Regions from separate parts of the Dyella japonica A8 genome, predicted to be linked through region 1. Evidence: predicted binding sites of a transcription regulator. Region 1 holds the regulator's gene; the other holds the start of a gene.
What was found. The regulator HrcA, encoded in region 1, represses chaperone genes, less so after heat shock. The targets are predictions, from matches to a motif close to TTNGCACTCNNNNNNNNNGAGTGCNAA.
Positions count from the first base shown of each region.

Region 1 (7,898 bases):
CCGCATGTGACCCATGATGGCGTTGATCGACACGCCGATGTCGTCCATGCCGGCCTGGGCGAGCCGCGACTGGGCGAGTTTCAGGTGGGTCTGGATGGCCGTCAGGTTCTGGCCCAGTTCGTCGTGCAGCTCGGCGGCCATGTGGCGGCGCTGGTTTTCCTCGGTGCGCAGGTTGCCGCGCGCGGCGTCGCGCAGTTGGCGGGCGAGGTGGTCCAGGCGGCGGTTCACGGCGGCAAGATAGACGTTCTGTTCCGCCACGCGCTCGCTGCTGCGGCGCAGGGCGTCGGTGGCCGAGCCCAGCATCAGCGCGCCGGTGCCGGCCACGGCCAGGAACAGCTCGCCGGCGGCGCCGGGGGCGCCGTGGCCGGAGAGATGATCCACCAGCGTCATGCCCAGGCTGGAAATCAGCATGGAAAGGCTGGCGCCGCGCCAGCCGTGCCGGAACGCGAAGAACAGCACCGGTGCCAGTGACAGCACGCGGGCGAACTGCGGCTGCGGCGCTTCATGCGAGGACAGCACCAGCAGGATGGCTAGCGAGGGCAGCAGCACCAGCAGGCCGTCCATCAGCAGCCGGCCGAGGCCGCGCTTGTCCAGGCGGGCCCGCAGCAACATCACGAGCAAGGGCACCACGAGCAGCACGCCCACGTAGTTGCCCAGCAGATCCTGGCCCAGCGCCTGCATCATCATGTCCGCGCCGGGGGCGGCGTGGATCAGGGCGAGCATCACGGCATCCGTGGCCGTGGTGGCCGCTACGGTGAAGGCGGCCGACAGCAGCAGGCGGGCGACATCCTCGGGGTCGCGGAGGCTGGCGTGCAGCTTGGCCCGGCGCATCAGCCACAGGCAGATGGCCGACACGATGGGCTCGGGCAGCGCACCCAGCAGGAAATAGCGCCAGCCCAGCGGCAGCGGGTGGAACGAGGCGATCAGGCCGCTGGCGGCGAACTCGGCACCGAGCAGCCACGGCCACATCCGCATGGGGGCCAGCAGCAGCGCACCGAAGCGCAGGCCGTAGGGGAGCATCCAATAGGGTTGCTCGGTCGGCCACAGCAACAGCCAGAGCAGAAAGTAGCCGGTGCCAAGGAGCAGATCCGAGCCCGGCAGGGAGTATTTCGGTCGCATCCGGCGATGGTACATGGCGCCGGGCGGCGTTTAGGCGGCATTCCAGCGCCCTTTCGCGTTCGGCCCGGAGGGCCCTGCCGCAGTGCGAGATCGTAAACAGGCCCTTGGCCTGCTATACATTGGGCCCATGTACAGCATTGTCCTGGTTGACGACCATGCCATCGTACGAGAGGGGTTCAAGCGGCTGATCGAAATGGAACCGGATCTGGAGGTCGTTGCGGAATGCCGCAGCGCCGACGATGCGGTCGAAGCGGTTGGCTCACGTCGTCCCGATCTCGTGGCACTCGATCTCTCGCTGCCTGATGGCAGCGGGCTGCCGCTGATCGAGCATCTGCGTAGCGTCGCTGCGGACACGCGCATCGTGGTGCTGAGCATGCACGACGGCGAACCCTACGTATCGGAAGCCCTGCGCCGCGGTGCCAGCGGCTATGTCACCAAGGGCGTGGCACCGGAAGAACTGGTGGCCGGGCTGCGCGCCGTGATGCAGGGCGAATGCTTCCTCAGTTCCGACCTGCGCAAGCGACGCGCGGAACGGCCCAGCGAAGCACGCGACCCCATCCACCGGCTCACCGCGCGCGAGCGCGAAGTGTTCCTGCTGCTGGCGGCGGGCCGGGCGCCGAAGCAGGTGGCGGGTGAGCTGGGTATTGGCCAGAAGACTGTCTATATCCATCGCGCTAGCCTGATGGGGAAGCTGGGGGCGGGGTCGGAGCTCGACCTCTATCGTATGGCCGCCGAGCGTGGGTTGTTGCCGCGGAAGAACTGACTGCGACGTCGGTAGCGCACGCCTGCCAGCTTGATAGATTCACCCATTCCCCTCACCGTCATTCCGGCGAAAGCCGGAATCCAGTGCCTTTGCTTTTAGGCACTTTCGCTTCAGTGAAGAAAGTCACTGGATTCCGGCTTTCGCCGGAATGACGGTGAGGGAAATATGGCGTTGGCGTTGGCGTTGGCGTTGGCGAGGGGCTGGGGCTGGGGCTAGCGCCAATGGCCTGTGTGATGCGGCGCAGGCAGCCTCAAACCTGCGCCCGCTCCAGCATCTGCTTCGCATGGGCCTTCGTTTCGCGCGTGATCTCCACGCCGCCCAGCATGCGCGCCAGTTCGTCACGACGACCGTTGGCATCGAGCTTCTCGATGCGCGTGCGGGTGGATTCGCCGTCGCTGGCCTTGCTCACGCGCAGGTGCGCATGGCCTTGCGCGGCCACCTGCGGCAGGTGGGTGACGCACAGCACCTGGCGTTGCGCGCCGAGGGCGCGGAGCTTCTGCCCCACCACCTCGGCCACGGCGCCGCCAATGCCGGTGTCGACTTCGTCGAACACCATGGTGCCGATAGTGTCCTTGCCCAGCGTGGCCACTTCGATGGCCAGGCTGATGCGCGCCAGTTCGCCGCCGGAGGCGACCTTGCGCAGGGCGCGCGGCGGCTGGCCGGGGTTGGCGCTGACCAGCAGTTCGCAACGCTCCCGGCCTTGCGCGTCGGGCTCGCTGTCGCTGGTGGCTTCCAGTTCGACCACGAGGCGGCCGCCACTCATGCCCAGCTCGCCCATCAGGGCGCTGACCTCGCCACCGAGCCGTTCGGCGGCCTGCAGACGCGAGGCGCTGAGCTTGCCGGCCTGCTCGTCGTACTGCTGCTGCAGGCGCGTGCGCTGGCTGGCGAGTTTTTCCAAGGCGTCGCCCGCGCCTTCGAGTTCACCGAGCTCCTCGCGTAGCGCGGCGGCCTTGTCGTGAAGTTCGGGAACGGGCACCCGGTGGCGTCGCGAGAGTTCGTGCAGTCGGGTGAGGTGGGTGTCGACTTCGCTGTAGCGCTCCGGGTCCAGATCGACATCGAGTGCATAACGGCCCAGGCCGTCGGCGGCTTCGCTGAGCTGGATGGAGGCGTTGTCCAGCAGGTCCAGCAGCGGCGCCAGGCGATCGTCCAGCGCGGCGAGCTTGCTCATCTCCAACTGGGCCCGGCCCAAGGCGCGACGAAGGGCGAATTCGCTGTCGCCATCGAGTAGTTCGACCACGCCGCCCGCGCCCTCGGCCAGGCGTCCGGCGTTGGCCAGGCGCTTGTGGCTGACTTCCAGTTCGGTGAGTTCGTTGGCGGGCAGCGCCCACTTTTCCAGTTCGCCCAGCTCGTGGCTGAGCAGTTCGATGCGCTGCTCGCGGTCGTCGCCGCCGCTGAGCTTGCGGATGCGGTTGCCCAGCTCGCGCCATTGCTGGGCCAGCTCGCGGACCTGGGCGACCAGATCCTCGTTGCCGGCGTAGGCGTCGAGCAGTTCCATCTGGTGTGCCCGCGACAGCAGGGCCTGGTGTTCGTGCTGGCCGTGGATCTCCACCAGCAGCGTGGCCAGTTCGCCGAGCTGGCTGGCATTGGCCGGGCGGCCGTTGATCCAGGCGCGCGAGCTGCCTTCGGCACGGATGACGCGGCGCAGTTGGCAGGCGTCCTCTTCGTCCAGTTCCTCGCGGTGCAGCCACTCGCGGGCCTCGGGGAGCTCGCTCAGGTCGAACTCGGCGGTGAGCTCGGCGCGATCGCTGCCGGCGCGCACCATGCCACTGTCTGCGCGGGCGCCGGCCAGCAGCATCAAGGCGTCCACCAGCAGGGACTTGCCCGCGCCGGTTTCGCCGCTGACGACGGTAAGACCCGGGCCGAAGGCGATCTCGGCTTCTTCGACGACGGCAAAATGACGAACGTAGAGCGAGGTGAGCATGGGCGGCGACGTGGTGAAGTCGTGGGATTGTAAAGGGGAGGGGATGGGGCGCGGCTAGTGGGGTGCATGCCTGGGCGATGGCATGACTCCGCCACACCCCGGTTTTGCCACGCCCGCCCCCCGGCCCTGTCCCCTTTCTTGCAAACTTTGCCGCCAGACCTTATTTCTTTTGTGTCTCACGGATTGCTACAGCATGCCTGCCGCCCAACTCGATGCCCGCGCACGCCGACTCCTGCGCACATTGATTGCCCAGTACCTCGCCGATGGCGAGCCCGTAGGGTCGCGCACGCTGTCGCGCTCCTCCGGGCTGGACGTGAGCCCGGCGACCATCCGCAACATCATGTCCGACCTGGAAGACGCCGGCCTGGTGGCGTCGCCGCATACCTCGGCGGGGCGCGTGCCGACGCCGCGCGGCCTGCGTTTGTTTGTGGACAGCCTGATCGAACTGCAGCCCCTGCCGCAGGACGAGATGGCGCGCCTGCGCCGCGAGCTGCCCCCGGGCCCGACCACCACCCGCGACCTGCTGGGCAACGCCTCGACCTTGCTGTCGGCGATGACGCAGTTCGCCGGCGTGGTCACGGTGCCGCGGCAGGCTGACTTCCCCCTGCGACACATCGATTTCGTGGCGCTGCCCGATGCCCGGGTGCTGGTGATCCTGGTGTTTTCGGACAACCAGGTGCAGAACCGCATTGTCCAACTGGCCAGGCCGCTGGACGGCCGCGAGCTGGAGCAGGCGGCCAACTATCTCAATGCCCAGTTTGCCGGCCTGCGCCTGGACGACATCCGGGGCCACCTGCTGCGTGAACTGCGCGAGGCCAGTGGCGAGCTCAACCGCCTGATGTCCAGCGCGGTGGAACTGGCGGCGGCCTCGTTCGCCCCGCAGAGCGAGAGCGACGACGTACTGGTCAGCGGCCAGACCAATCTGATGGGTTATTCGGAGCTGGCCAACCTGGAGCGCCTGCGCGAGCTGTTCGAGGCATTCCAGAAGAAAAGCGAGCTGCTGCAGCTCATGGAAGTGTGCGCCAAAGCCCCTGGCGTGCGCCTGTTCATCGGCGAAGAATCAGGGTTTGCGGCGCTGGATGGTTGCAGCGTGGTCACGGCCAGCTACGGAGCCCAGGGGCGCGTGCTGGGTGCGGTCGGGGTGATCGGCCCCACCCGCATGGCCTATGAGCGGGTGATTCCCGTGGTGCAGGCAACGGCCGGTTTGCTCAGCGACGCCTTGAATCGCGTCGCGACGACCTTATAACGCGCTCGGGAGGCGGGGTTTTACCCGCAAGTGATTGACGGTTGGTGCCGCTTGGTGCCGGCCACGGATAAGGCTTGGAGTGATTCATGCAAAGCAACGATCCAACGACGCCCACCGGGGCGCAGGGCGACGCGGCCAGCGCAGAGCTGGAGGCGCTGAAGGCGCGCATCGCGGAGCTGGAGGCGAACAACGTGGAGCTGCGCGACACCGTGTTGCGCGAAAAGGCGGAGATCGAGAACCAGCGCCGCCGCCTGCACCGCGACGTGGAGCAGGCCCGCCGCTTCGCCAACGAGAAGCTGCTGAACGAGCTGCTGCCCGTCTACGACGGCCTGGAGCGCGGCCTGCAGGTGGAAGGCGGTGACGTGGCCAGCATGCGCGAGGGCATCGCGCTGACGCTGAAGTCGCTGTTGAAGATTGCCGAGAACAATGGCCTGGTGCAGGTCGACCCAGTGGGGCAACCGCTGGATCCGGACAAGCATCACGCCGTTAGCATGGTGGAGGCCCCGGGCGCGGCCCCCAACACGGTCGTCAGCGTGCTCCAGAAGGGCTACGTGCTGAACGACCGGCTTCTGCGCCCCGCGTTGGTGGCGGTCGCCAAGGAGTAACGCCCCGGCTCGCGGTCGAGGGCGCCTGAACGGCGTCCCCTGCGGGCTTCGGCGGAAAGGCATACGGGGTCTTGCCGGCATTGAGATGGTACGTGCCGGGCCCCATCTGACAAATCAGATCGCGGCCGAGGGGTCGCTTAAAGCATTCGGGAGTAGACAACATGGGTAAAATCATCGGTATCGACCTGGGCACGACCAACTCGTGCGTCGCCGTGATGGACGGCACCACCGCCAAGGTCATCGAAAACTCGGAAGGCGACCGCACCACGCCGTCCATCGTTGCATTCACCAAGGACGGCGAAGTCCTGGTGGGCGCGCCGGCCAAGCGCCAGAGCGTGACCAACCCCAAGAACACCTTCTACGCGGTGAAGCGCCTGATCGGCCGCAAGTTCACCGACGCGGAAGTGCAGAAAGACCTGCACATCGTGCCCTACGGCATCATCGCGCATGACAACGGCGACGCCTGGGTGGAGACCTCCGACGGCAAGAAGATGGCTCCGCAGGAGATCTCGGCCAAGGTCCTCATGAAGATGAAGAAGACCGCCGAAGACTATCTCGGCGAGACCATCACCGAAGCCGTGATCACGGTGCCGGCCTACTTCAACGACAGCCAGCGCCAGGCCACCAAGGACGCCGGCCGCATCGCCGGCCTGGACGTCAAGCGCATCATCAACGAGCCGACCGCGGCCGCGCTGGCCTACGGCCTGGACAAGAAGGGCGCCGACCGCAAGGTGGCGGTGTATGACCTCGGCGGCGGCACGTTCGACGTGTCCATCATCGAGATCGCCGAAGTCGACGGCGAGAAGCAGTTCGAAGTGCTGGCCACCAACGGCGACACCTTCCTGGGTGGCGAAGACTTCGACATGCGCGTCATCGACTACCTCGTCGAAGAATTCAAGAAAGACACGGGCATGGACCTGCGCAAGGATCCGCTCGCGCTGCAGCGCCTGAAGGACGCCGCCGAGCGCGCGAAGATCGAGCTGTCGTCCAGCCACCAGACCGAAGTGAACCTGCCGTACATCACGGCCGACGCTTCCGGCCCGAAGCACCTCAACATCAAGCTGACCCGTGCCAAGCTCGAGTCGCTGGTGGAAGACCTGATCAAGCGCACCATCGAGCCGTGCCGCACCGCGTTGAATGACGCCGGCCTGCGCGTGTCCGACATCAGTGAGGTGATCCTCGTCGGTGGCCAGACCCGCATGCCCAAGGTGCAGGAGTCGGTGAAGGACTTCTTCGGCAAGGAACCGCGCAAGGACGTCAACCCGGACGAGGCCGTCGCTGTCGGCGCCGCGATCCAGGGCGGCGTGCTGGGCGGTACCGTGAAGGACGTGCTGCTGCTCGACGTCACCCCGCTGTCGCTCGGTATCGAGACGATGGGCGGCGTGATGACCAAGCTGATCGAGAAGAACACCACCGTGCCGACCAAGGCCTCGCAGGTGTTCTCCACCGCCGACGACAACCAGAGCGCTGTGACCGTGCATGTGCTGCAGGGTGAGCGCGAGCGTGCCAGCGCCAACAAGTCGCTGGGCAAGTTCGACCTGCAGGGCATCGAGCCGGCGCCGCGCGGCATGCCGCAGATCGAAGTGACCTTCGACATCGACGCCAACGGCATCCTGCACGTGTCGGCCAAGGACAAGAAGAGCGGCAAGGAACAGAAGATCGAAATCAAGGCCGGTTCGGGCCTGTCCGAGGAAGAGATCGCCCGCATGGTGGCCGACGCCGAGGCCAACAAGGAAGAAGACAAGAAGTTCCACGAGCTCGTCGCCACCCGCAACAAGGCCGACCAGCTGGTGCACGCCACCCGCAGCGCGCTCAAGGAGCACGGCGGCAAGGTGCCGGGCGAACAGCTGAGCAGCATCGAGGGTGCGCTGTCCGACCTTGAGAAGGTGAAGGACGGCGACGACAAGGGCGCCATCGAGTCGAAGATCGAGAAGCTCGAGCAGGTGGCCCAGGCCCTCTACGCCGCGGCCCAGGGCGGCGCCCAGGCCGATGCCGGTGCCCATGCCGGCCATCAGGCGGGCGGCTCCTCGGCCGGTCAGGACGACGTGGTCGATGCCGAGTTCACTGAAGTCAAGGACGACAAGAAGTAATATTGGCCGGTCGGCGCTGCCGATCTGACGCAGCCCGCGTCCGGACTCGAGTCTGGCCGCGGGCTGTTTGTTGAGGAGACATGGATCGCTCGATTCATGTGGAAGTGAGCGATCCATGCCGGATGCAACGATGAGCAAGCGTGATTACTATGAA
Region 1 covers NZ_CP008884.1:2,698,320-2,706,217, forward strand. Annotated here, with positions in the region: gene HY57_RS11270 (MASE1 domain-containing sensor histidine kinase) at 1-1,119, opposite strand, end outside; gene HY57_RS11275 (response regulator transcription factor) at 1,247-1,882, shown strand; gene recN (DNA repair protein RecN) at 2,133-3,803, opposite strand; gene hrcA (heat-inducible transcriptional repressor HrcA) at 3,997-5,049, shown strand; gene grpE (nucleotide exchange factor GrpE) at 5,136-5,654, shown strand; gene dnaK (molecular chaperone DnaK) at 5,816-7,744, shown strand; gene dnaJ (molecular chaperone DnaJ) at 7,875-7,898, shown strand, end outside.

Region 2 (7,898 bases), 2.0 Mb from region 1:
GCGTGGACTATGACAAGCAGCGCCAGCAGCTCAAGGACGGCTGCGACATCATCATCGCCACGCCGGGCCGCCTGCTCGACTACTACAAACAGCACGTGTTCGGCTTCGAAGGCGTGGAAGTGATGGTGATCGACGAGGCGGACCGCATGTTCGACCTTGGCTTCATCAAGGACGTGCGCTTCATCTTCCGCCGCCTGCCGACGCGTGAGCAGCGCCAGGTGCTGCTGTTCTCCGCCACGCTCAGCCACCGCGTGCTGGAGCTGGCCTACGAGCACATGCACAACGCCGAGAAGCTGGAAGTGGAGACGGACAACGTCACCGCTGACCGCGTGCGCCAGGTCGTCTACTTCCCGGCCAAGGAAGAGAAGATGCCGCTGCTGCTCAACCTGCTTGAGCGCACCACGCCCACGCGCAGCATCATCTTCGTCAACACCAAGGCCGCCGCGGAAAAGATCACCGACCGCCTGAAGCGCCAGGGTTACCGCGTGGGTGCACTGTCGGGCGATGTGCCGCAGCTCAAGCGCCAGAAGCTCTTGCAGCGCTTCCAGGAAGGCCAGCTGGACATCCTGGTGTGCACTGACGTTGCCGCGCGCGGCCTGCACATCCCGGCGGTCAGCCACGTGTTCAACTACGACCTGCCGCAGGATGCCGAAGACTACGTGCACCGCATCGGCCGTACCGCGCGCCTCGGCGCGGAGGGCGACGCGATCAGCTTCGCCTGCGACCTGTATGCGATGAGCCTGCCGGATATCGAAACCTATATTGGCCAGCGCATCCCGGTGGCCAATATCGAGGCCGACATGCTGGTGATGCCCAAGCCGCGCGAGCAGGACGCCCAGTACATGGCCGACGTTGCCGCCGACAGCGCGGCCTTTGGCGACAAGGTCGAGCAGCGCGAGAAAGACGGCTCGCCGCGCAAGGGTTCGCGCAGCGGCGGTGGCCGCGGTGGCGATCGTCCGCGCAGCGATAAGCCGCGTGAGCCGCGGAAGCCGCGTGCCGACGCTCCCGCTGAGGGTGCGGAAGCCCCGGTGAAAACCGAGGCTGCCCCGGTCCCCGCACCGGGCGAGTCGGCCGATGGCGTGGAGCGCAAGCGCCGCCGCCGTCGTGGTGGCCGCAACCGTCGCCGCGAAGGCGGCGAGGCACCGGCCGCCCAAGGCGCTGGCAGCAACACCGCGAACGAGGGTCAGCGCGAGCCGCGCGGTGAGCGTCGTCCGCCGCGTGAGCGTGGCAACGGCGACAACAACCATGCCCGTCCCTCGCGCCACGTGGCCATCACCTCGACCAAGCCGGCCGAACAGCCGGCGCCGGAGAAGCTCGGCTTCTTCCGTCGCGTGAGCCGCTTCTTCTTCGGGCACTGATGCTCGGGGAATGGAGCGCCACGGCGCGCTCTTGATCGTCGTCCCGGCGCAAGCCGGGACCCAGCGCCCCGGTCCAGTGAAAAGGCGATGAGATCCATCGCCTGACTGAAGGCTGACGCCACTGGATGACCAGCTTCGCTGTTGAGAAGCTCTTCCGGCCTGCGACGCAAAGCTAGTCCCCGCGGGGCGCCGGAATGACGGCTTCGATGAGGCGCGTTCGGGCGCTGCTTCTCCGAGCATGGAGCGCCACGGCCCGCTCTTGATCGTCGTCCCGGCGCAGGCCGGGACCCAGCGCCCCGGTCCAGTGAAAAGGCGATGAGATCCATCGCCTCACTGAAGGCTGACGCTACTGGATTCCGGCCTGCGCCGGAATGACGGCTTCGATGAGGCGCGTTCGGGCGCTGCTTCTCCGAGCATGGAGCGCCACAGCACGCTCTTGATCGTCGTCCCGGCGCAGGCCGGGACCCAGCGCCCCGGTCCAGTGAAAAGGCGATGAGATCCATCGCCCGACTGAAGGTTGACGCCACTGGCTTCCGGCCTTCGACGCAAAGCTAGTCCCCGTGGGGCGCCGGAATGACGGCTTCGATGAAGCGAGCTGCTCCCGGGCTGAATCCTCCCCAGCATGGCGACATAAACCAACTGACCTTCACGCGTGCATCCCTTATCCTTCCGTCATCCAGGATCGGGGACACGCGGTGATCCGCTTCGACCAAGTCAGCAAACGCTATGAAGGTGGCCACGAGGCCCTGTCGCAACTCTCTTTCGAGGTGGCAGCAGGTGAGATGGCCTTCGTCACCGGCCACTCCGGTGCCGGCAAGAGCACGCTGCTCAAACTGCTGGGCCTGATCGAGCGACCCTCGCACGGCGTCGTCACGCTGGAGGGGCAGAACCTCGCCAAGGTGGGGCGCGCCGGTATTCCCAAGTTGCGCCGCCGCGTCGGCATGGTGTTCCAGGACCATCGCCTGCTGATGGATCGCACCGTGTTCGCCAACGTCGAGTTGCCGCTGATGATCGGCGGCATGGCGCCCCATGAACGCAGCAAGCGTGTGCGCGCGGCGCTGGAGAAGGTGGGCCTGCTTTCCTACGAGCGCCAGCTCCCGGCCACGTTGTCCGCCGGTGAGCAGCAGCGCGTGGGCATCGCCCGCGCCATTGTCGCCAAGCCGATGCTGCTGATCGCCGACGAACCCACCGGCAACCTCGACCCCACGCTCGCCGTGGAGATCATGGGCTTGTTCGCCGAATTCCAGGGCGTGGGCACCACCGTGCTGATCGCCAGCCACGACCTGCCGTTGATCAAGAAGATGAAGAAGCGCGTGATCGTGCTCGACCACGGCCGCCTCGTCGCCGACGTGGCCGCACAGGAGGTGCTATGAGCACGCAGCCTGAATTCCCGATGGAAAGCCCGCTGCTTTCCGACCAGTCGCGCGGTATCCGCACCAAGGCGCGCCCCGTGGCGAGCTGGCGCGAGCATCACGGCTGGAGCGCCATGGCCAGCCTGCGCCGCCTGATGTCGCGACCGGTGGGCACCCTGCTTACCGTCGCCGTCATGGCCATCGCGCTGGCCTTGCCGCTGACCTTCTATCTGGTGCTGGGCAACCTGCAGAAGATGGGTGACGCGCTGGGCCAGAACCAGACCATCAGCGTGTTCATGCAGCCGGGGCAGGGCGTGTCCTCGGCGGACATGATGGCCAAGAAGCTGCGCGAACGCAGTGAGGTCGCGGACGTCAAGGTGAAGTCCCCCGACCAGGGCATGGACGAGCTGGCGAAGATGCAGGGTTTCTCCGGTGCGCTGCACACGCTGGACGCCAATCCGCTGCCGTTCGTGCTGGAAGTGCAGCCCCGTCCGGGCGCGAGCGCCGACAGCGTCGATCATCTCGTGGCCGACATGCGCGGCATGCAGGGCGTGGACCAGGTGCAGGATGGCGGAACCTGGCGGCAGCGCCTGGAAGCCATGCTGGGCGTGGGCCAGCGCATCGTGATGATTCTGGCTGCGCTGCTGGCGGTGGCCGTGCTGCTGGTCGTGGGCAATACGGTGCGTGTGGATATCGCCAGCCGTACCGAGGAAATCGGCGTGCTCATGCTGGTGGGCGCCAGCCGCGCCTTCGTGCGCCGTCCGTATCTTTATGCCGGCATCTGGTACGGCTTGCTCAGCGGCGTGCTGGCGGTCGGCTTTGCCGTGCTGGTCGAACTGGCGCTGGCCGAACCGGTGCAGCGGCTGGGACAGGTTTACGCAGGCAAGCTGCAGGTGGACGCCTTGCCCCTGTGGTTGCTCGGTGCCGTGCCGGTGGCAGCGGCCGTGCTCGGCTGGCTGGGCGCCCGGCTGGTCAGTGCGTGGCAGCTGCGCAAAGCCGTCTGAAGCGTGCGCGGGCTCACGCCCGGCGCAACAAGGTCATGCAAGGTTTGCGCGCATGGTGCAGCATGCCGGCGCGAGGTAGCCCGGCGCCCGGAGGGGGCGTCGGCAAGGTGTCGGCAGGGAGCGTCGGCCAACACGTGGGTGATCGGGGATGAGTGGAAGTTTCAGCAGTCGAGCAGTAGGAACGGCGCCCAGGGTGCTGGTGGTGGATGGCTCCAAGGTGGTGCGCCAGCTGATCGCCCGCGTGTTGAAGAGCGAGTTGCCGGACAGTGACGTGGTGGGCGCCGGCAGCGGCGCGGAAGCCAAGGAACTGATGGACGGCGGCGCCTTCGACTTCATCACCATTGCCTTGCGCCTGCCCGACATGGATGGGCTGGAGCTTGCGCGCCACGTGCGTGAATCCGCCGCCCAGGCCTACGTGCCCATCGTGGTGGTATCGGGCGACGTGGATGGCCGCCTGCACAGCCGCACGCTGGGTGAGCACGTCACCGACTATTTCGACAAGTCGCTGGGTTTCCAGGCGTTGGCGGAGTTCATCCGCGGCTACGTCAAGCCCGCCGATTCCGCGCAGGGCGAAGTGCTCTATGTGGAAGACAGCCGCGTGGTGGCGCTGGCGACCCGCCGCATCCTGGAAAAACACGGCCTCACCGTGCACCACGTGGTCAGCGTGGAGGACGCGCTGGTCCTGCTCGACAAGGCGAAGGACGCCTCCAGGGTCGGCGCGGACATCGTGCTCACCGACGTTAGCCTGAAGGGCGAGCTCACCGGCGGCGACCTGCTGGAACGCATCCGGCGCGAATACGGTTATGGCAAGGGCCGGTTGCCGGTGCTGGTGATGACCGGCGACGAGAACCCGGCTAACCAGGCCGCGCTGCTGCGCGCCGGTGCCAACGACCTGGTCGAGAAACCCATCGAGGAAAAACTGCTGATGACCAAGCTGCTGTTCCAGCTGCGCGTTTCCCAGCACCTGCGCGAGCGGGGCGAGGCGGCGTGACCGAGGATCGGATCAAGCTGGAGCCTTCGTGGAAGGCCCGCATCGGTGACTACCTGGCCCGACCCGACATGAAGTCCCTGTCGGACTTCCTCCGCAACGAAAAGCATGCCGGCAAGGTGATCTACCCGCCGGGCCCGGAGATCTTCGCCGCTTTCGATCACACCCCGTTCGACGCCGTGCGGGTGGTGATCCTGGGGCAGGACCCGTACCACGGCCCGAATCAGGCCCATGGGCTGTGCTTCTCGGTGCGGCCGGGCGTGCAGACGCCGCCGTCGCTGCAGAACATCTTCAAGGAAATTCACCGGGACCTGGGCTACAAGGCCCCCGACCACGGCTGCCTGACCCCCTGGGCAGACCGGGGCGTGCTGCTGCTCAACGCCACGCTCACCGTCCAGCAGGGCATGGCCGGCTCCCATCAGGGCAAGGGCTGGGAAGGGTTTACCGATGCCGCCATCGATGCCCTCAACCGGGAGCGGGAGGGGCTGGTGTTCATGCTCTGGGGTTCCTATGCCCAGAAAAAGGGCCAGCTGATCGATGGCCGCCGGCATTGCATTTTGCGGTCCGTGCACCCATCTCCTTTGTCAGCGCACCGCGGTTTCATCGGCTGCGGGCACTTCTCGGCGGCTAACCAATACCTGGAGAGCCGAGGGGTGGCACCGGTGGACTGGTCCCTGCCCATGCGCTCGGAACTCGCCTGAAACCGGCCTTTCACGGCCGCTGAACCGACAGGGCGGCATAGTGGCACCTCCCCTGGGGTGCCTCGCTGGACAGTTGCCCCAAATTCCTGTACTATTCAGTTCATCAAAGGTCCCGGAACCTTTCGGGGCCTTTAGCACTCTCACTACCCGAGTGCTAAGCTGATCCCCTATTCAGGAGGTTCCAACATGTCTCAAGCTTTGGTGACCGCCAACCTGCCGGTGCCGAGTGTCGTCGGCAGTCTGGATGCCTATATCTCGGCGGTCCATCGGATTCCGGTGCTCAGCCAGGACGAGGAGCAGACGCTGTCGCGTCGCTACAACGAAAAAGAAGACCTGGAGTCGGCCCGCAAGCTGGTGATGTCCCACCTGCGCTTCGTGGTGCACGTGGCTCGCGGCTACAGCGGCTACGGCCTGCAGATGGCCGACCTGATCCAGGAAGGCAACATTGGCCTGATGAAGGCCGTCAAGCGTTTCAACCCCGATCAGGGCGTGCGCCTGGTGAGCTTCGCCGTGCACTGGATCCGTGCCGAAATGCACGAGTTCATCCTGCGCAACTGGCGCATCGTGAAGGTCGCCACGACCAAGGCGCAGCGCAAGCTGTTCTTCAACCTGCGCAAGAGCAAGAAGCGCCTGGGCTGGATGAACGCCGAGGAAGTGCGCATGGTCGCCCAGGATCTGGGCGTGCCGGAAGCGACCGTTCGCGAGATGGAATCGCGCCTGTCGGGCCGTGACATCGGCTTCGAAGCCCCGGCGGATGCCGAGGACGATGCCAAGCCGGCGCCGGAAGCGTTCCTGATCGACGAAGGCGCGGACCCGTACGACAACGTGGCCGATGCCGACCAGGCCGACAACCAGCTCGACACGCTGTCCACGGCGCTGCGGAACCTGGACGAGCGCTCGCGCGACATCATCCAGCGCCGCTGGCTCAACGAAGAAAAGGCCACGCTGCAGGATCTTGCGGACGAATACGGCGTCTCCGCCGAGCGCATCCGCCAGGTCGAGGCCAACGCGATGAAGAAGATGCGCGGCCTTTTCGCCGCCTGATCTTCGACGTCAGCGTAAGATGACAAACGGCCCCCATCGGGGCCGTTTGGCTTTGCGGGGACATGGCTGACTCCGCGCTCCCGCCACTGGATCCACGGTGTTATGGCTGCCATGCCCCAAGTGCTGGTCATCGAAGACGACGAAACCACCGCGCGCGAGATCGTCGCGGAACTCAGTGCGCACGGCATGCAGGCCGACTGGGTTGCGAACGGTCGCGACGGCCTGGCGCATGCCACGCAGCGCGAGTACGACCTGATTACACTCGATCGCATGCTGCCAGGCATGGACGGCATCGACGTGGTGGCCGAGCTGCGCCGCGCGGGACGCGACACGCCGGTGCTGATGATCAGCGCGCTGAGCGATGTCGACGAGCGCGTGCGTGGATTGCGCGCCGGTGGCGATGACTACCTCACCAAGCCTTTCGCGCCGGATGAAATGTCCGCACGCGCCGAAGTGCTGTTACGCCGACGCCAGCCGCAGGCCGTGGTGCAGCGCCTTCGCGTGGCCGATCTTGAGCTGGACCTGGTGAGCCACGTGGCCTATCGCGGCGGCCAGCCGCTGACGCTGTTGCCCACCGAATATCGCCTGCTCGAATTCCTGATGCGCAATTCCGGACAGGTGCTCACCCGCACGATGATCTTCGAGACGGTGTGGGGCTTCCATTTCGACCCGGGCACCAATGTGATCGATGTGCACATCGCGCGCTTGCGGCGGAAGATCGACGGCGCCGGGCAGCCGGCGTTGATCCACACGGTGCGTGGCACCGGCTACATGATCGCGGCCGCCAACGAAGCCGCCACGGTGGTGTCATGAACGGACGTCCAAACAGCTGGCACTCGACCACCTCGCGGCTGATCCTGATCTACGGATCGCTGTTCGTCGTGTGGGGCGCGGTGCTCGTCGGGGTGATCCAGTGGGAAACCACGCGTTACCTCAATACGGTCATCGACCAGATGTTGCAGCAGCGCATGCACTACATCGCCTCCACCGAGCCGTCCCGGCTGGCGACGACGGTGGATGCCGCGGCGGCGATCGACCCGCACGGCATCATGTCGGTGGGGCTGTTCGACAAGGATCACCAGCCGGTAGCGGGCAATATCGACCATCTGCCGGCCTCGCTGCTGCGTGACGGCCAGGTGCATTTGCTGAGACACGGCTTGCCACGACCCGACCGCGATGCGGAGCGCGTGCGCGCGCGCGGCCTGGCGACCACGCTGCCCAACGGCGACATCCTCGTCATCGCCAAGGACATCAGCACCATCGATGGCATCGGCGCGATCATCCGTCGTGCGCTGCTGTGGGGGCTTTCGCTCACCATCATCCCCGGCCTGCTCGGCGGCTTCCTGTTGCGTCGCGGCCCGGAAAAACGCATCCGCGAGCTGCAGGCGGCGACCGATCCCATCCGCCAGGGCGACCTGTCCAAGCGCTTGCCGGTGAGCCGGCGCGGCGAT
Region 2 covers NZ_CP008884.1:4,747,857-4,755,754, reverse strand. Annotated here, with positions in the region: gene HY57_RS20295 (DEAD/DEAH box helicase) at 1-1,358, shown strand, start outside; gene ftsE (cell division ATP-binding protein FtsE) at 2,054-2,731, shown strand; gene ftsX (permease-like cell division protein FtsX) at 2,728-3,714, shown strand; gene HY57_RS20280 (response regulator) at 3,863-4,705, shown strand; gene ung (uracil-DNA glycosylase) at 4,702-5,403, shown strand; gene rpoH (RNA polymerase sigma factor RpoH) at 5,590-6,447, shown strand; gene HY57_RS20265 (response regulator transcription factor) at 6,559-7,260, shown strand; gene HY57_RS20260 (sensor histidine kinase) at 7,257-7,898, shown strand, end outside.
Region 2: a site for HrcA is predicted at 5,535-5,561, ahead of rpoH (RNA polymerase sigma factor RpoH). Genes of this name have one in related genera too.